Regions from separate parts of the Lacticaseibacillus casei DSM 20011 genome, predicted to be linked through region 2. Evidence: predicted binding sites of a transcription regulator. Region 2 holds the regulator's gene; each other region holds the start of a gene.

Region 1 (6,758 bases), 700 kb from region 2:
GGTGAAGATGTCGAGAACATTTTGCTTAAATTGTTGCAAAATGCCGATTATGACGTTGAGCGGGCGGAAAAAGGGATCGTCTACATTGACGAAATCGATAAGATCGCCAAAAAGGCCGAGAACGTTTCGATTACCCGGGATGTCTCAGGTGAAGGCGTTCAACAGGCACTTCTGAAGATTCTGGAAGGTACCATTGCCAATGTTCCGCCGCAGGGTGGCCGTAAGCATCCCCAGCAGGAATTCATTCAAATCGATACGACCAACATCCTCTTTATCGTTGGTGGTGCTTTTGACGGTATTGAAAGTATCGTGAAGAATCGAATCGGCGAGAAGACCATCGGCTTTGGCACGGACTCCAACAATCAAGTTGATCCGGATAAATCCTTGATGCAGCAGATTATTCCAGAAGACTTGATGCAGTTTGGGATTATTCCTGAATTCATTGGCCGTATCCCGATTCTGGCAGCTTTGGAGAAACTTAACGAGAATGACTTGGTTCGCATTTTGACAGAACCTAAGAATGCACTGGTTAAGCAGTATCAAAAATTGTTGAGTCTGGATGATACCGATCTGGAATTCACACCTAACGCGTTGAAGGCCATTGCTCATCAGGCAATTGTCCGTGACACTGGGGCGCGTGGATTGCGGTCGATCATGGAAGCCATTATGCAAGACACCATGTTTGATCTGCCAAGCCGCAGCGATGTGGACAAGGTGGTTGTTACCAAGGCAGCCGTCGAAGGCAAAGCTAAGCCACAATTGGTTTTAACCAAGGGCCGCGAAGCATCCTAATAATAGATAGGCATGAGGAAGCATCAGGTGCAACAGCCTGGTGCTTTTTTGCGTTTGTAGCGCATTACTTAGTGGCACGCCTGCTTATCTTTATCCTGCCGATCGGTGAGGCGAGTGCCTGCAAAGTATGCTAAACTATTGAAGGCAACGGCGTACTTGCGTCGATTAAAGTGATAACAAGAAAAGGAGGCCATTCAAGATGGACGTCCATGATGTCAAACTGACAATCAGTGCAGTGGCAGCTGCGCAATATCCTAAAGATGGTCGTCCGGAGATTGCCTTTCTCGGACGGAGCAATGTTGGAAAGTCTTCACTCATTAATAAACTGATCAAGCGCAAAGCCATGGCGCGAACTTCTAGCGTGCCTGGGAAAACCCAGACGCTTAATTTTTATGACCTTGATAGTCGGCTGTTTTTTGTTGACGTTCCTGGCTATGGCTATGCTAAGGTCAGTAAAGCGGCACGGGCGAAGTTTGCCGCGATGATCGAGACGTACCTGACAACACGGCAGCCGCTGCATGGTGCCGTGTTGCTAGTGGATAGCCGGCATGATCCGACAGCCGACGACATCAGCATGTATCAATACTTAAAGTACTATCAAATTAAAACACTGGTTGTGGCGACCAAAATCGATAAAACGCCTAAAAGCAAACGGCTGCATGTGGTTAAGCAAATTACCAAACGCATGGACTTGAACCAAACGGATGTGGTAATTCCGTTTTCGGCCGTGACAGGTGAAGGTTATGATGCCATTTGGTCGTGGTTGGAGCAGACAGCGGGTGTGGAGGGAAGTTTGAAATGAATTTTAATGAGTATCAACAAAAAGCCAATCGCACATTGGCTGGGAACGAACATGTTTTGACTAATTTGTCTTTAGGCTTGGCAAGTGAAAGCGGCGAAGCCATTGACTTGATTAAAAAGTATACTTTCCAAGGTCAGGATCTGGACAAAGAAGAGCTGAAACATGAATTAGGCGATGTGCTGTGGTACCTTTCACAGATTGCTTTATGGGCAGATATTGAGTTTGATGATGTCGCGAACGACAATATTAAGACGTTGGCAAAGCGGTATCCGCAATCAAAGAAGTAATCGCCAATTAAAACTTCAGCTAGGTGCAACTGCGGATAACTTACGTCGTTGCACCAAACATGGATATAAAAAAGATTCAGGCGTCGAGGAGCAACGCTTGAATCTTTTTTGGTGTTCGCTTTTTTTAATGCATCGTACTGAAAGACAAAGTTAATCTTTTGCTTTTTTGTCGTCGGTTTTATGCGCTTTTTTAGCCAGTTTCTCTTGATGTTTCGGATCCGGCCCGGTTGCCTGTTCCTTATCGCCAGGCAAACTTGCGAATTTATCGAACATGTCGTTCAGGTTGGTTTGAGTGTTGATCTTAAGTGCCATGCACGCCACCCCTTTCCTTGGTGAAAGTATAGCATCAACAATCCGAAGCGTCTAGGCTCCTGCGCCGGTGAACGCGTTTTTGCGCAAGAAAGTCACAGACCGACCGGGCTTGGCCATTGCGACCAAGGTCCTTACACGCAGACTTCCGCGCCAGAGAACGCATTTAAAAGAAGAGACGTGCCTTGGCGCAGGTAGTTGAAAGTCGCCACCCTGTCAGTCAAGGATGCCAATATCTATCAAGTAAATTGCTGAAAATCAAATTATGAATATTAGTTGCATAAAAATGAATTTTAGCGTATAGTACGTTCTTGTAATCAAGGAGGGTATTATGAATCATTTGAAACGCTGGTTAGTCGCTTTGTTCGCAGTTTTTGCCGCAGTTGTGACCTTAAATATGCAAACTGTTCACGCTGATGACAGTTTGGCAAAGATTCAACAAAAGGGCACAATTGTCATGGGGACAAGCCCCGATTATGCACCTTATGAGTTTTTGGTGAATAAACATGGTAAGAATCAGGTTGTCGGCATGGATGTCGAGGTTGCCCGTAAAATTGCGAAAGATCTTGGCGTCAAGCTGGTGATTAAGCAGATGAATTTTAGTTCATTGCTGGTCGCCTTGCAGTCGGGCAAGGTTGATATGGTGCTTGCCGCAATGTCGCCAACCAATGCCCGCCGCAAATCAATTGACTTTTCCAACACGTATTATAAATCGGGCCAGGATATTATCATCAACAAAACCGATGCCAAGATTTATAAGGACCACAAAAGCTTCGCCAATAAAAAAGTCGGGGTCCAAAACGGAAGTCTTCAAGAAACCTTAGCTAAAAGCCAGATGAAATCAAGCACGACGCTGGGATTGACGAAGGTGACCGATTTAATCTTGGCGTTGAAGACGCATAAAGTGGCCGGCGTTGTGGCTGAGGGGGCGGTTGCTCAGGCGTATACGTCCAATGACGATTCACTTGTCGAAATCCCCGGACATTTTAATCTCTCCAGCGACACGATGGGGACGGCGATTGGGTTTGCCAAAGGATCCGATTCACTGGTGGCAGCGGCTAATAAGAGTCTGGCGGAGATCAAACAGAAAAAGCTGATTCCACAATATCTTAAAACCGCTGGCAGTTACATGAAGATGAATACCGAAGATACGAGTATGCTGCACTACTGGACTTATTTCCTTAAAGGGGTTGAGTACACCTTACTCATCAGTGCCATTGGGGCGTTCTTCGGGGTCTTGCTTGGTACGATTTTTGCCTTATTGCGGTTGAGCAAACACCGCCTGCCACATCTCATCGGGGTTGCTTACATCGAATTTGTTCGAGGCACGCCGTTGATGATTCAGGTCATGTTTGTCTACTTCGGGATCGGGATTTTTATCGACATTCCGGCACTGGTCGCCGGACTTATCGCGGTATCGCTTAATTCCGCTGCGTATGTGGCGGAGATTATCCGAAGCGGGATCGATAGCATTCCGGTCGGGCAAACCGAAGCAGCACGTTCGCTTGGGCTATCCGAACGGCAAACGATGACGAGCGTTGTTTTACCGCAAGCCATCAAGAATATCTGGCCGGCGTTGGGGAATGAATTTATCTCGCTGATTAAGGAAAGCTCCATTGTCTCCATCATTGGGGTCACGGACCTGATTTATCAGCTGACAGTGGTTCAAACCGCGACGTACAAAGGGGTTCAACCAATTCTGGTTGCCATGGTCCTTTACTTTGTCCTGACATTCGGGCTGTCCAAGCTCCTGAGTCATTTTGAAAGGAAGATGAATCATGCAGCATAAACCTTTAATTCAAATCAACCACCTGACCAAGAAGTTTGGTGACAATGTGGTTTTGAATGACATTAGCGAAACGATCAATCAAGGTGACGTAATTGTTGTGATCGGCGCATCCGGCGGCGGGAAAAGTACCTTTTTGCGTAGCCTGAATCTGCTTAATCGGCCGACACAAGGCGAGATCCTGTTTGAAGGCACCAATTTGGTTGATCTCAGCGAAAAGCAGCTTGACAACGTCCGAGAAAAAATGGGCATGGTGTTCCAAAGCTTCAACCTTTTCCCGAATATGACGGTTTTGGAAAATATCAAGCTGGCGCCGTTAAAAGTCAAAACCGTGACGGATGAAGAAGCAACCAAAACGGCCAAGGAACTTCTGGAACAGGTTGGCTTGGGTGAAAAGGCCGATGCTTACCCAGCCAGTCTTTCCGGTGGCCAACAGCAGCGGGTGGCCATTGCCCGGGCGCTGGCGATGCATCCGGATGTCATGCTATTCGACGAACCGACCAGTGCATTGGATCCCGAAATGGTCGGGGAGGTGCTCAAGGTTATGCAGGATCTTGCCAAAACCGGCATGACGATGGTGGTGGTGACCCATGAAATGGGCTTTGCCCGCAGCGTGGCTGACCAAGTATGGTTCATGGACGGCGGCAAAATTCTTGAAAAAGGCACACCTGAAGAACTGTTCGAACACCCCAAGGAAGCGCGGACGCAGGATTTCCTGTCCAAGATTTTGGCACAATAAGTTTTTATCTCATGACCTTATCCGGCATTTTCTGGGTAAGGTTTTTCTTTGGGTGGACGTAAGGTGCGCTAGCAAATAGCTTCACATTCGCGGCTGTACGTGGCAAGTGCGTCGCTTGCAATCTAATTTTAGAATCTTTATAATGTTAAGCGAACATTTGTTTTATAAGGAGATTACGATGGCATCAGCACACATTGAGCATAAATTATCGTTGCTGCCGGATCTGCCCGGCAGTTACCAGATGAAAGATATTAACGGGAAGATTATTTATGTCGGTAAGGCCAAAAATCTAAAGAATCGCGTTCGCTCTTACTTCAAGAGCTCACATGATGGCAAAGTAGCAGCGATGGTGGCACAGGTGGCTGATTTTGACTATATTGTGACCTCGACGAATAAAGAAGCGTTTTTGCTTGAAATCACGTTGATTCAAAAGTACCAGCCGTATTACAACATCAAGCTCAAAAAGGGGACTGGCTATCCTTACATCAAGATTACTCACGAGCGCGATCCAAAAATTGAAATCACCGGCACGATTCGCAAAGATGGCGGCTACTACTTCGGTCCGTATCCCAATGTTTATGCGGCGCAGGAAACGATGCACTTTATTCAAAAAGTGTACCCATTACGTCGGTGCAATGGGTATCAAGGACGGCCGTGTCTGTATTATCACATGGGTCAGTGTCTGGGCGCATGTTTTCGCACTGTACCGGAAAAAGAATATGCCGACCAGATTGCTCGGATCAAACGTTTCCTGAATGGTAACGTCAGCAAAGCCAAGGCCAGTCTGACGGCAAAAATGGAGCGGGCAGCCAAAAATCTGCAGTTCGAACGGGCGGCGGAGATTCGTGACCAGTTGTATTACATTGAACAGACCGTTGAAAAGCAAAAGATTATTTCGAATGACAATACCACGCGTGATTTGTTTAATTTCTATATGGACAAAGGCTGGATCAGCATCCAGGTCTTCTTCATTCGTCAGGCGCGGTTAATGAAGCGCGAATCGCGGCTTTTTCCGGTTGTCAACACGGCAAAAGAAGAGTTCGAATCCTTCATTTTGCAGTTTTATAGTCGCAAAAATAATGTCAAACCACATGAAGTTTTGGTGCCGGCAGGGTTGGATAATAAAGTGCTTGCTGACATCCTAGGTGTTCCGGTGCGTACCTCGCAACGAGGCGAGAAACGCGATCTGATGGCATTAGCCGCGAAGAACAGCCAAATCAAACTCGAAGATAAGTTTCGTTTGATGGAATTGGATAATCGCACAACAATCGGGGCTATGAAGGAATTGATGGCGGCGTTAAAGTTACCAATGGGCCATGTGGTTGAAGCTTTTGACCACAGTCATATTCAAGGTGCCGATCCGGTTTCTGCAATGGTTCAATTTGTTGACGGACAGCCAGTCAAGAACAACTATCGCAAATATAAGTTGGATGCTGACAAAACTCATAATGGTGCGGACGAAGCGGCGAATACGCGTGAGGTCATCCGGCGGCGATATACCCGGTTGTTAAAGGAACATGCGGCACTGCCAGATTTGATTTTGATGGATGGCGGCGAAATTGAAATGAATGCCGCCAAGGACGTTTTGGAAAATGAATTGAACCTCGATATTCCAGTTGCAGGGATGGTTAAGAATAACAAGCATAAGACGGCAGCGCTTCTGTTTGGCAATGCTGATCAAATGATTAATTTGGATCCGAAGTCACAGGGCTTTTATTTACTGGAACGCATCCAGGATGAGGTCCACAGGTTTGCAATTTCATTTCACCGTCAGTTGCATGCCAAGAACTCACTGGCATCGCGTTTGGAAGGCATCAAGGGTGTCGGTCCCAAGACCCGCCTGAAGTTGTTGCGTAAGTTTAAAACAATCACCAAAATCAAAGAAGCGCCGATCGAAGACATTCAGGAGCTTGGGATTTCCAAACGCGTGGCGCAGGCGTTGAAACTTTCGCTAACGGCTGATCCAACGCCAGCGCGTCGGGTTTAAGTCTTACTCAGAAAAATTGGATACAAAAAAATCGCAGCGATTTGTTTGTCGCTGCG
Region 2 (6,758 bases):
GTGCCTTTTAGGTCTCCCACCATTTTCATGATTCTTATTCACCAGCCATCGGAGGCTATTATGATCAACTTATCTGCCAATAAGCTATCACCTCGCGAGCAATACAAACTGCTGTCTGGCAGCATCATTCCCCGCCCCATCGCGTGGATCACGACACAAAGCACGGCCGGCGTTATCAATCTTGCACCATTTTCATTCACAACCGGCATTTCTAATCAGCTGCCATTACTATCTGTGTCGATCTTGCGGGACGGCCAGCAGCCAAAAGACACGGCGGCGAATCTTTTGGCCCGTCATGAGGCAGTTGTCCACATGGTCAGCATTGATCTCACCAAAGCGATGAATCAAACTGCGGCCCGATTAACCCCTGATCAAAGTGAATTGAACTTAATTGATCTGCCATTAGTGGCCAGTACCGAGATTCAGGTACCCGGGCTGCAAGCCGCGCGTATTCGCTTTGAAACGCAACTTTACCAATATGTACCGATTCGTGATCGTGCCGGGGTGATCATCACCGATCTATTTATTCTGGAAATTCGACAGTTCCACTTTGCCGATACGGTGCTTGATTTGCCAAGCTTACACGTTAATCCTGCCGCTTTAGCACCGGTAGCCCGTCTCGCCGGTCCTACTTATGCCGAACTTGGTCAAACTTTTACGTTACGGCGGCCAAAATAATTTATAAGGAAGTGTTAGTATTTGACCGCATTTATCTCAAGCGTCTTTGGCGTTTTGGAAATTCTCATTTTGATCATTCTCGGCTATTTTTTGACCGTACGTGGCTGGTTTAATAACCATTCGAGCAAGGTAATTGCCAAAGTTGTCACCCAGGTCGCCCTGCCAGCGTATATGATCGTGACCATCGCATCGAAATTCACGGCTGACATGCTGCTGCGGTTACTCCCAAACTTGTTGTTTCCGGTCTTGTCCATGATGATGCTTTTCGCGTTGTCCTTTTTGGTGTGTTACCTGTTAAAGGTTCCAAAGTCGCGAAAAGGCACCTTTAAGTCCATGTTTTTCAACTCCAACACGGTCTTTATCGGCCTGCCAGTTAACTTGGCCTTGTTCGGTCCTCGCAGTTTACCTTATGTCTTGGTCTATTACATGGCCAACACGACGATTTTTTGGACCATCGGCGTCTACCTTATTCAAGGCGATGGCCCCAAACCAGCCCGCTTTAACCTTAAAAAGGCTTTGGGGAAGGTTTTCTCCCCGCCTTTACTGGGTTTCATGCTGGGAATTGTGTTGGTTTTACTGAATATCAAGTTGCCGGCTTTTTTGATGTCTGATCTGACTTATATCGGCGATTTGACGGTTCCAGGCTCCATGTTCTTTATCGGCATTGCCTTACACGAAGCTGGGTGGAGCCAACTGCGCCTCAGCAAGGAAGCACTCGGCATCTTCAGCGGCCGCTTTCTTTTCGCCCCACTGTTGATGACAGCACTGGTCGCCTTTGCCCCGGTTCCGACGCTGATGAAGCAAATCTTCATCCTGCAATCCTGCATGCCGGTCATGACCAATGCGCCGGTTGTTGCCAAACTTTATGACGCCGACGCTGACTATGCTGCGATCATGGTCACGGAAACCACGCTTCTCTCCATGATCGTCATTCCCATCGTCATGACCTGCATTCAATTCATTCACTAGGAGATCGCCATTGAAAAAATTAGTTTGGCTCATGTTATTACTTATCCTGAGTGGTTGTTCTCAAGGCACGCCGACTGCCAAATCATCATCAACGCGATCAGCCACCAGTGAACAGGCATCAAAGCCGGTAAAATCCCGGAAAAAGGCAAAAAAGGCCGTGCCTAAAGCAACCTTGTCCACCTTGGTCGGTCACGCATTTGTCCAGCAGGATGATCAAAAGAAAGCGATTCGCGTGTTGTCGTCAACCAGTGGCTATTACCTCGAAACGCTGTCGAACCAAGACGGCGATTTTGAAAGTAAGGATCAGGGTATTTTTGCGGCCCAACTGACTTTAAAAGGGCGAATCTTCACCTTCACCGGCAAAGCCCAACCACAGGCCACCAGCAACACGGTTCAATTCCAACTTACCAAAAAAGGATTATTGAAGCAGCTTCCGGATGGTCCATTTTACAAAAAGGTACCAAAAGATGATCTTGATCAGCTTAACCATCCTTGATGGCAGCAACTGTCAGCTCAACAAAAAAAAGCATTTGCCACGCACACTCGATTGAATGTACGCGGCAAATGCTTTTTTAGCTGGCTTTATTAGTAGCACTTATACAAGCGCAGGACGATACAAACTCACAACAATGCCGAGAATCGTCACATCCGGGAAAAACATGTCTTCCATATCATCATTTTCCGGATGAAGGCGAATACCGTTCTTTTCTTTGTAAAAGCGCTTGACGGTGGCTTCATCTTCTTCAGTCATTGCCACGACAATCTGCCCATTTTCGGCGTCGTTTTGCTTCTTCACAATAATCTGATCGCCATCAAGGATGCCGATCTTGATCATGGAACTGCCTTGAACCCGAAGCATGAACAGCTCATCAGCCGAGTATGGTAGGTCATCCGGCACCGGAAAATAGTCATCGATATTCTCAATGGCAGTAATCGGTACCCCGGCCGCAACGGTACCGACAATCGGAATACCTTCCGCCTGCACGCCGATAAAATCGCGCCCTGCTGCAGTCACTTCGATTGTTCGCGGCTTAGACGGGTCTTTAGCGATCAATCCGGCCGCCAGCAGTTTTTCTAAGTATGCTGCAACGGTACTGGAAGAACTAAGGCCAACTGACTTGCCGATCTCGCGAACTGTGGGTGGATACCCATGATCCTCGATCGCGTCATAGATGGTTTGTAAAATCTGTTTCCAACGTTTTTGACTCGCTTGTGTTGGCATCCGCTCACCGCTCCGTTCTCATTTGTTACACTCAGCATACCAAACCGAACGAACGTTTGCAATCATTTTCGCCGTCGTTACCCGAAAAAATCCGCAGTCATCATGGCTGCGGATCATTTCATCAAATTAGTTATGCAATAATGGCATCTTATGCATCTGACGCCGATCACATCTGCTCTTGATGACTGCATAGAAGAAGCTTAGGAAAATATCCAGAGCCATCAACAAGATGCCGGCCGTCGCATAGTTGCTAAATAACAGCAATGTTGCGACCAGGGTCAGAGTTATTAATGTCCATTTAGCCCCGCGAAGTAAATTCATATGGGGTCACTCCTCTCCGTATCGGTAAAACCGACATTGACTCACCGTTTTGGTTGTGACTTTATCATACCTGATTTTTTTTATTTGTAAAGCTTTTGTATATGTAAAATTTACATTTGATGCCATTATTTAGGCATTTTTAATATTTGTAACGGCTAATCGGTGTTTTTGTAAATTTATTGTAACGGCGCCGATACCTTCTTCGAACCATTTTAGTTAACCCTAGCCTCGAAAAATCATGGCTAGTCTAGTATCATTGTTATACAGAAGCATCCGACGTCTGGCGGGTAGAAACTTCGAAAAAAATGACTCGTGTGCAATCAGCTGACTTGTAAAAAACGGCAACTGCACGTCGAAGCTTTCTTGGTTCACCACAGATCTCATGCTCAACTTGTCGTCTTTTGTAAAGGTTACCAATGACACCGCTGATTAAATCGCGTCATAACCTTTAACGTCCTTAGAGGAGGATCACCTGTGAAACGTACCGACTCATGGTTCTACCGCCGCTTCATCAACAACAAGTTCATGGTCTTCTTAATTGACCTGCTTTTGGCCCTGCTGGTTATCTTTGTTTTTACCAAAATTGCTTGGGTGTTCCAGCCTGTGGTCGATTTTCTCGGTATCATCGCGCCGCCGTTCATTTTTGCCGGCATTCTCTTCTATCTGACAGTTCCGATCATTAATCGCCTTGAGAAAACCGGGCTGCATCGCGGTTGGGCGATTGCGTTACTATTCGTCGTTTTGATCGGTCTTCTCGTCTGGGGGCTATTGCGCTTCATTCCGGCGGTAAGCAACCAAATTACCAGCATTGTCGATTCGGCACCGCAAATTTTTACGGAAATCGGTAAATGGCTGGATGACTTGAATGATAAGCAAAATGTTTTATCGCAACATGACCTCAACAACATCGCCAGCGAAGTCCAAACATTCTTCACCGGCAAGCAAGGTGCTTTCGTCACCGGTACTATCTCGCAGCTGCAAAATCTGATTGGCATTGTCGGCAATGTTGTCATCACGATTTCGACAGCACCGATCATTCTCTTCTTCATGCTTAAAGACGGCGACAAGTTCACGCCGATGGTGCTGCATATTATCCCCACCAAGTTCCGTGGATCCGTGAAACAAATGCTGCACGAGATGAATGAAAAAGTCGGTTCATATGTTCAGGGCCAAATCACGGTCGCGCTGTGCGTGGCCATCATGTTCATGATCGGTTATTCGGTGATTGGCCTGCGTTATGGCTTAATTTTCGGCTTGTTGGCTTGCCCATTGAACCTAATTCCTTACTTTGGTTCGGCACTGGCAATGATCCCGCCACTTATCATGGGCGCGTTGACGTCGCCAAAAATGATTCTGGCGGTCATTATCGTTTTCTTCATTGAATGGTTAATTGAAACGCAACTTATTTCACCACTGGTAATGGGCAGCAAGCTCGAATTGCATCCCATTACCATCGTGGTGGTCTTGCTCACGGCCGGCAATCTCTTCGGTTTAGTCGGGGTTATTCTCGGCATCCCGGGTTTTGCCGTTTTGAAAATTGTCGTGACCCGATTCTTCAGTTGGTACCAGCAGGTTTCCGGTTTGTATGAAACCGACAGCCCGACTGATGACGTTGATCAAAAAGGAGTCTCTCATGAATAGTTTTAATGTCTTACTGATCGGCTTAGACATCGTGTTGTTAGCCCTCGCTGGTTATTATCTATATTGGCAACACAAAATTAATTTTGCCTCACGCTATGCGGTTTCGCAACTTGTTTGGGCGGTGTTGCTTGGTTTTTGGTTCATGACAACCCGCGTTAACAACATGCCGTACATTGTGTTCATTTCAATCTTCCTAGTGTTGTCCATTATGGCGGGCACAGGTGGCTTGGCCCCAACGCGACTCATTGCAAATGGGTTGCTGGCCCGGGTTATTCCGTACACCAACATGTCCAGTATCACGTTGACACCTGTCAGTCTGCCTAATGGCCAGGAATTGGTCGTTGCGGTTTTCGCCCTTAGTAAGCGCCGCATGGTCCGGCTAACGTTTCAGGCAAGTCTTCAGAACCTGATGACTGAATTGACAAAAGTACTTCCTAAAACAGTCCCGGTTACTGTGCAGCGGATGAACTAATCGCGAACTAACCATTGCTGCCACTTAAAAAACGCTTCGGAAATTTTCCGAGGCGTTTTTATCATTGATCAGCCGGGACAAAGCCCGTTTATTCATCTAATTTTCTAATGGCCAGCAGTGCAACCAGTGCTAATGCCAATCCGGCACCGGCGATCAGCATCTGCCACGGCGTTGTCGTATCGAGGAAGAAGTAGTCGATGAGCGCCAACATCAGCGCCGCAAACAAAAGATCTACCCAGAATCGGCGCCACCGAGTTGTCGCCGCCGCATCCAAAAATAACGCAATACCAATCAAGGCAGCCAAAACAATGCCGAAACTAATCGTTGCAATGGTACCAATGACATCATCCGGCCGCATCGTATACCACGCGAAGAATGCAAAGCCTGCCGCTGCCAAAACCAAAACAACGATCAGGCCGATCAATTCACGCTTTGTACTCAATTTTTTCACGAGCTGCCTCCTTCGTCATTGAACGTTCTTTTTTATGAGAGCGTGGGCAGGAGCGTTTAGAAATCGGAGTGTAAGTGGCCTCAAGCCTAAATGGCTGGGCTGTGGCCATTTAGGCTTGAGGTCCTTACATGTAGATTTCTGCGACTGCGAACGCATTTTCTACAATATCCTGCACATTTTACCAAATAACCACTGCATTTCCAACTCTCTTAATAAAAAGGTTACAATAGCAACAGATAACCGATCAAACGAAAGGACAATTCAGATGCCAAAAAATATTGCCATCGGCTTCACTGAAGGCCTACCCATTACTGAACCCAACAGCTTTCAAAGCTTCACGCTACCAGTACCAACACCGGAACCCAATGAAGTCATTGTACAAGTGGCTGGGGTCTCGGTTAATCCGGTTGACACCAAACGCCGCCAAACCGCACCACGACAAAAAACGCCACAGATTCTTGGGTATGATGCAGTCGGTACCATTACCCAAATTGGCTCTGCCGTCACTGCCTTCCACGTTGGCGATCGCGTCATCTATGCCGGAACTACCCGCAAGCCCGGCAGTGATCAACAATTTCAGGCAGTTGACGCCGATCTGATCGCATTAGCGCCAAAACAAGCACCCACCGCTGATCTCGCAGCACTGCCGCTTGTCGGTTTGACCGCGTGGGAACTGCTTTTTGAAAAAATGGGCTTCATCCCGGAATATAATGCCAACAAAGGCCAGCATTTGTTGATCATTAACGGTGCCGGTGGCGTCGGTTCGATGCTGAGTCAACTGGCGCGATGGAGCGGGTTAAATGTTTTGGCAACTAGCAGTCCTAAAAATCATGACTGGTTGCGGACTCACGGTGTCGCAACGCCACTTGATTATCATAAAGATCTTGTGAATCAGGTTCGCCAGGCTGGCGTTCAAACCGTTGACGGCGTTGCCTTGCTTTATCATCCGGAACCGTATCTTGCCACCGCTAGTCAGTTAATTCGTGCTTTTGGCCACATCGGCT
Region 3 (6,758 bases), 1.3 Mb from region 2:
GCTACAATAAACGTGTCAGGATAATGAATGATGCGGGCCGCCATGCTGGAACGACTGGCAGCCTCCTGGGGTGTGAAGCCTGCCTGTTCGATTCGCATAATGGCGTCAAGATCGGTTAAGTTCGCTGTAGAAAAATGCAGTTTCAATGTCATGCCTTCTTTGCTTTGTCAATTTGAAAAACGAGGTGGGCATCAATGGATAAGCGACTCGTCAGAATCAGTAAAACATTAAGCCTGATCTTGCGGCACCATCCGGAAAAAATCGGTGTCAAACTGGATCGCTATGGCCGCACGGATCTGGAAACGTTGATTCGGCGATTCAATGCGCATTACCAGATGCACCTTGATCGCCAGGTGCTTGATGACATTATGACACAAAGCGGTAAGCAACGGTTTGCGATTGAGGGGAGCACCATCAGAGCGGTGTACGGCCATAGCGTCCCGGTCTTGCCGTTAATGCCGGCGCGGCGTCCGCCAATCTGGTTATATCATGGCACGTCACATCAAGCAGCCGCTTTGATTGATGTTGAAGGGCTTAAACCAATGGACCGCGATTTTGTCCATCTTTCCGAGAATCCGAAAATGGACTGGCAAGTTGGTGTGCGGCATGACCCTCATCCGGTTATTTATCGCGTGGCCGCGCAATCGGCAGCAGCTGCCGGTGAAACTTTTTATCCGACAGGGAGTCAGGTTTGGTTGGTGCATGCAGTTCCCCCGGCATTTTTAACCCGAACAACATCCCCAACATCGTGACGAACGCCCGCTTTTGGCCGGAAACGTTCGTTTTTTTATGTTAGTATTAGGCATACTTAAAAAAGGAGGTTCTATCATGAAGGCTGATGCACCTGATGATTTACGGTTAAATCCGAAACAGTTCGCCAATCTTGTTGTGGGATCACACCAAGTTCCAGACGACAAAGATCCGGAAGCCATTGTCAAACGAAAACTGACGCTTTATCTCACTGCTTATTACTTAGCAGAGCGGTTTAATGAGTTGCAACAGGAAACATTGGACCACGCTCCGTCACGGGAAAACTTTCACCAACTGTTGAAAAAGTTGGAAGACGAACGCTTTCAGGATTGGTAGACTAACACAGAAAAACGCTTCTGTATTAGTCCATTGTGAAATAAGTATCAATTGAAAAGTGTTCTTTTTCAATTGCTCCCATCGTATCATTTAAAAATGCCTCCGTTGACTTAAAACCGAATTTTAAGCCGATGAAGGCGTTTTCTTTTTCTTGAAAATTTTAGTTTTCCCTTAACCGTACAATTGTTCTTTTGGTGTTCTAAAGACGCAAAATCGGCCTTTTCGTGACAGAAATCACGTATCATGTGGATAGCGACAAAAACTTATGAAAAGAGGTTGGGACTATGTTACTCACCGTCATTGCTTACGCCATGATTATTGTTTTCATGTACGTCATCATGACCAAGAAGCTTTCACCATTCACTTCTTTAGTGATGATCCCGCTGCTGTTTGCAATTATTGCGATGGTGGCAGGCGTGGCGAAGAAAGGGACGATCGGCGATTTTGTGTTGAAGGGTCTGACAACGACCGCTAACACAGGGATCATGCTCTTATTCGCTATTCTGTATTTTTCCATTATGCTCGACGCCGGTCTGTTCGATCCGATTACAGCCCGGATGATCAAGATCGCGAAAGGCGACCCGATGAAAGTGCTTATGGCAACCGCGATTGTTGCGATGGCAGTTTCACTTAACGGGGATGGCACTACAACGACCTTGATCTGCTGCTCGGCATTTATTCCGATTTATAAGAAACTCAACATGAATATGATGAACCTCGGTGTTTTGATTATTTTGCAAAATACGATCATGAACCTGCTTCCTTGGGGAGGACCAACTGCTCGGGCCATGGCAGTTTTGAAGGTTGATGCCGATATTTTGACGTATTTATTGCCAGGTATGATTCTGGCCTTGGCTTATGTTGTTTTCTACGTTGCACCGCACATGGGTCGCGCAGAACGGAAACGCTTGGGTGTTCGGGAATTAACCGATGAAGAAATCGATGAGATGACGTCAGTGGTTGATCCTGAAGTTTCCGAAATTCGCCGTCCAAATATGTTTGCTTTTAACGGCATTCTGACCATTGTGCTCATTGCCTGGTTGGTGGCAAGTTCCTTTATTAAGGCAATTGCAATGCCACCGCTTTTGCTCTTCTTGGTTGGTACCTGTATTGCATTGATGGCTAACTATCCTAAGTTAGGCGACCAAAGCAAGCGAATCGGTGCTAACGGCGGCGATGCCGTGCAAGTTGTTATTCTGGTTTTTGCTGCCGGGGTCTTCATGGGCTTATTCCAAGGAACCGGGATGGCCGAAGCACTTGCCAAGAGTTTCACCGCGATTATCCCAAGTTCCATGGCTGGCTTCTGGGGATTGGTTATTGCGTTGATTTCCGCACCAGGGACCTTCTTCTTGAGTAACGACGGCTTCTACTTCGGCGTTATGCCGGTGCTGGCAACTGCGGGACGTGCATACGGCTTTACCAATATGCAGATGGCTTTAGCTTCATTAATGGGGCAAGCATTCCACTTGCTTTCACCGTTAGTTGCTTTCATTTATCTATTGCTCCGGCTCACCGGTTTGGACATGGGTAAGTGGCAACGCGAAGCCGGAAAATATGCATTAGGCGTTTTCGCCATCTTCGTGGTAACTGTTATGCTCTTCGGTCATGTGCCATTCTATCTACCACAAAAATAAGCACAATTCAAAAAGACACCGAAAAGCCAATCGTGATTGGCTTTTCCCCGTATTATAAGGTTGATAAGAACCAGAAAATGCATGACGATAACGCTTGATTCGGCATTTAACAACGCCGGCTCATGCTTACATTAACGCGTTTGCTGGTGCAGAAGCTTACCTGTAAGGAGGCCGCCCGTCGTAACACGTCAAAGGCCACTTACACCCGGCTTCTACCCGCACTGGCTCATGCTTAGGGGGTGTGAAAATGTTTAAATGGTTGCATCGGCGAAAACAACCGCAAACGCCAGTTGAATCGGCGCCGGTTAAATCGGTGAATGCTGATGAAGCAGCTCAGGCGCATGAATGGGAAGAGGTACCCAATTATCTGGAAGTTGATCCAGCTAACGAATTAACTGCCAGTTTGATCGCTGCTGCCGTTACTGCGGACGCTGCGCCTGATGCCAAACTCGTGCTTAAACATTTGTATGTTGAAAATCCCGAGGCCAAACGGGTTGGCTTGATTGCCAGCGCGATTGCGGCGGGTGATGGTCATGGGCATTATGTGGTCAAGTCAATTAAGAAAAAGGTGGACTGAAAAAGATGTTGAGAAAATTCAAGATCACGATCGATGGGAAAACCTATCTGGTCGAAATGGAAGAAATCGGCGGTACGCCAGCAGCACCGGCCGCACCAGCAGCACCTGCTGCCCCGGCTGCGTCAAGTGCCCCGACACCAGCAGCACCAACGCCTGAACCAGCGCCGGCGCCTGCTGCTCCGGCTGCCCCGAGTGGTGAAGGTGAAGTTGTAACGGCACCAATGCCTGGCACCGTTACCAAGATTCTGGTTAAAACCGGTGATGCTGTCACCGAAAACCAACCACTGATGATTCTCGAAGCCATGAAAATGGAAAACGAAATTGTGGCACCCAAAGCCGGTACTGTTGGCGAGATCATCGCAACGCTGAATCAAAATGTAAACTCTGGTGATGGACTGATCAGCATTATTTAACAAATAAAGAGGAGGGAAGTGAAGGTATGGAAGCGCTCATTCACGGAATCACAACCATTACGCTAGGCCAAATTGCAATGATGCTGATCGGTGCGCTCTTGATGTATCTGGGTATTAAGAAAGAATACGAACCAACATTATTGGTTCCGATGGGATTGGGCGCCATTTTGGTGAACTTCCCCGGAACCGGGGTTTTAACCCAGGTTGTTGGCGGCACTAAGACGGAAGGGGTGTTGGATGTCCTGTTCAAAGCCGGCATCAACACCGAACTTTTCCCATTACTGATTTTCATTGGGATCGGCGCCATGATCGACTTTGGTCCGTTGTTACAAAATCCATTTATGTTACTTTTCGGGGCTGCCGCTCAATTCGGTATTTTCGCCACCGTCTTCGTTGCCGTTTTCTTCGGCTTCAACATTAAAGAGGCGGCGTCAATCGGGATCATTGGTGCAGCAGACGGCCCAACATCCATTTTCGTCTCTAACCAGCTGGCACCGAATTTACTGGGGGCCATTACGGTCGCGGCGTATTCGTACATGGCGTTGGTGCCAATCATTCAACCGATGGCAATCAAAGCAGTCACGACGAAGCATGAACGTCGCATCCGGATGACCTATCGCGCAGAAGGGGTTTCCAAGACAACCAAAATTCTGTTCCCGATTATCATCACCATCATCGCTGGATTTATTGCTCCGATTTCCCTGCCATTAGTAGGGTTCCTGATGTTCGGCAACTTGCTCAGGGAATGTGGCGTGTTGGATCGATTGTCCAACACCGCGCAAAACGAGCTGGTCAACATTGTCTCGATCCTGTTAGGGCTGACGATTTCCGTTAAATTACAAGCGGATCAGTTCCTGAATATTCAAACATTGATGATCATTGCGTTTGGGCTTTTCGCCTTCATCATGGATTCTGTCGGCGGTGTTCTTTTCGCTAAGCTATTGAATCTGTTCCGCAAAGAAAAGATTAACCCGATGATCGGTGCGGCAGGCATCTCGGCCTTTCCGATGTCAAGCCGGGTCATTCAGAAGATGGCGACGGATGAAGATCCGCAGAACTTTGTATTGATGTATGCCGTTGGGGCCAATGTTTCCGGTCAAATCGGTTCGGTTATTGCTGGCGGTCTTTTGCTGTCATTCTTTGGTGCTTAACATCAATGCACCTGTCAGTTGAGAAGTCTGAACACCCTTGGGAGGTTTTGCGTTATGAAATTTGATCCGACTGCTGTTGAACAGGCTGGTGAATTGATGCTGGTAGGTATGGGCGGCGTGTTTATTGTTTTATTCATCATCTACATTGTCGCCAAACTATTGCTTAAATTTGCACCAGCCAAAAAAGCGGTAAAATAAAATGGCGACGTTAAAGCGCATTTGGTTCGATTTGAACCCGCAGGCCGCTGAAGCCTGGCAGACGTTGCTGGTTGATGCTGGCTTGACTCCGGATCGCCAAGTCGATTATACAGTTGGCATTTTTGAAGGAGACGACTTGCTGGCGACGGGTTCGTTGTCAGGCAATATTATCAAAGAAGTGGCAATTTCACCGACAGCTCAACATGAGAATCTGTTGGCGCAAATTATTCCGGCCCTGCTCGATCGGCTGGATGATGAAGCCATCACGCATAGCTTTGTTTATACCAAACCGAGCACGCTGAAGTTTTTCCAGTCACTGGGATTTAAACAGCTGGCGGCCACCGATTCAGTGGTTTTATTGGAACGGGGCTATCCTAACTTTGCCGATTATACCAAGCTGCTGGAAGAATCTCGCCAATCGGGAAAGCCTGTTGCAGCCATTGTGATGAATGCGAATCCGGTCACCCGCGGCCACGCCTATTTAATCGAACAAGCAGCAAAGAATAATGCAGTTGTTTACGTTTTTGTCTTATCAGCTGAACGATCGATGTTCACGGCAACAGAGCGTCTGGCCTTAGTCAAAAAGGTGGCAGCACGCTGGTCCAACGTGGTGGTTTTGCCGACACAGGACTACATGGTCTCCAGTACCACGTTTCCAAGTTACTTTCTCAAGGATCGGGCAGATGCGGCGATTGCGACCGCGCAAGCCGGACTAGACGCGGCACTTTTTAAACAACGCATTGCCCCGATTCTTGGCATCACCCGGCGATATGTTGGCGAAGAACCGCTTTCGCCGGTCACGGCGATTTACAATCAGCAATTGGCAGCGACTTTTGCTGATGACATTGAATTAATTGTGGTGCCGCGTTTGACGATTGGCGGTTCGGTTGTCAGCGCCACCCGTGTTCGTGCCGCGATCAAGCACCATGACTGGGCCATGGTCGAACAACTGGTTTATCCGGAGGTTTATACAGAAATAAAGGAGCGATCAACTCATGAAAATTAATCATCCCGCAACGGCTGGGACATTAGAGTCAAGTGATATCCAAATCACGCTGGCCCCTGCCGATAGCGGCACCACGATCCAACTGCAAAGCAGTGTTGAAAAGCAGTTTGGCGAGCAGATCCGTGCCGTGATCGCAGCAACTTTGACAAAATTGGGTATCGAAGGGGTTGCGGTAGAAGCAAACGACAAAGGTGCTTTGGATTGTACCATCAAAGCACGGACCATTGCGGCAGCCTACCGTGCAGCGGATAACAAGACATTTGACTGGGAGGAGATCAACGCATGGATAAATTAAGAAGAACCATGATGTTTGTCCCAGGGGCTAACCCGGGAATGTTACGCGATGCCCCCATTTACGGTGCGGATGCCATCATGTTTGATCTTGAAGATGCCGTTTCATTAAAAGAAAAAGATACGGCCCGGATGTTGGTGTACTCAGCTTTGAAAACTTTTGACTATAGCAGCGTCGAAACAGTTGTCCGCGTCAATGCGCTTGATGCTGGTGGCGATCAGGATGTCGAAGCCATGGTACTTGGTGGCATTAATGTGATCCGGTTGCCGAAGACGGAAACCGCACAGGATATTCGCGATGTCGATGCTGTGATCACGGCGGTTGAAGAAAAATATGGTATTGAAGTGGGTACCACGCATATGATGGCCGCAATTGAATCCGCGGAAGGTGTTCTGAATGCG

Evidence for each region. The regulator LexA, encoded in region 2, represses DNA repair genes until DNA is damaged. The targets are predictions, from matches to a motif close to CNAACANNTGTTNG.
Region 1: the regulator LexA is predicted to act here: its motif matches at 4,866-4,879, upstream of uvrC (excinuclease ABC subunit UvrC).
Region 3: the regulator LexA is predicted to act here: its motif matches at 1,263-1,276, upstream of LBCZ_RS08955 (CitMHS family transporter).

The regions. Positions count from the first base shown of each region.
Region 1 covers NZ_AP012544.1:1,241,621-1,248,378, forward strand. The annotation lists gene clpX (ATP-dependent Clp protease ATP-binding subunit ClpX) at 1-792, shown strand, start outside; gene yihA (ribosome biogenesis GTP-binding protein YihA/YsxC) at 992-1,594, shown strand; gene LBCZ_RS06250 (nucleoside triphosphate pyrophosphohydrolase family protein) at 1,591-1,881, shown strand; gene LBCZ_RS16090 (SPJ_0845 family protein) at 2,032-2,193, opposite strand; gene LBCZ_RS06260 (ABC transporter substrate-binding protein/permease) at 2,522-3,979, shown strand; gene LBCZ_RS06265 (amino acid ABC transporter ATP-binding protein) at 3,969-4,715, shown strand; gene uvrC (excinuclease ABC subunit UvrC) at 4,894-6,702, shown strand.
Region 2 covers NZ_AP012544.1:542,277-549,034, reverse strand. The annotation lists gene LBCZ_RS02655 (flavin reductase family protein) at 61-678, shown strand; gene LBCZ_RS02650 (AEC family transporter) at 700-1,647, shown strand; gene LBCZ_RS02645 (hypothetical protein) at 1,679-2,143, shown strand; gene lexA (transcriptional repressor LexA) at 2,243-2,869, opposite strand; gene LBCZ_RS02635 (hypothetical protein) at 2,996-3,190, opposite strand; gene LBCZ_RS02630 (AI-2E family transporter) at 3,665-4,831, shown strand; gene LBCZ_RS02625 (hypothetical protein) at 4,824-5,303, shown strand; gene LBCZ_RS02620 (hypothetical protein) at 5,392-5,754, opposite strand; gene LBCZ_RS02615 (zinc-binding alcohol dehydrogenase family protein) at 6,020-6,758, shown strand, end outside.
Region 3 covers NZ_AP012544.1:1,813,582-1,820,339, reverse strand. The annotation lists gene LBCZ_RS08970 (GNAT family N-acetyltransferase) at 1-146, opposite strand, end outside; gene LBCZ_RS08965 (RNA 2'-phosphotransferase) at 195-752, shown strand; gene LBCZ_RS08960 (hypothetical protein) at 829-1,086, shown strand; gene LBCZ_RS08955 (CitMHS family transporter) at 1,371-2,720, shown strand; gene LBCZ_RS08950 (hypothetical protein) at 2,968-3,297, shown strand; gene LBCZ_RS08945 (acetyl-CoA carboxylase biotin carboxyl carrier protein subunit) at 3,303-3,710, shown strand; gene LBCZ_RS08940 (sodium ion-translocating decarboxylase subunit beta) at 3,737-4,861, shown strand; gene LBCZ_RS08935 (OadG family protein) at 4,916-5,059, shown strand; gene citC ([citrate (pro-3S)-lyase] ligase) at 5,061-6,065, shown strand; gene citD (citrate lyase acyl carrier protein) at 6,055-6,360, shown strand; gene LBCZ_RS08920 (aldolase/citrate lyase family protein) at 6,348-6,758, shown strand, end outside.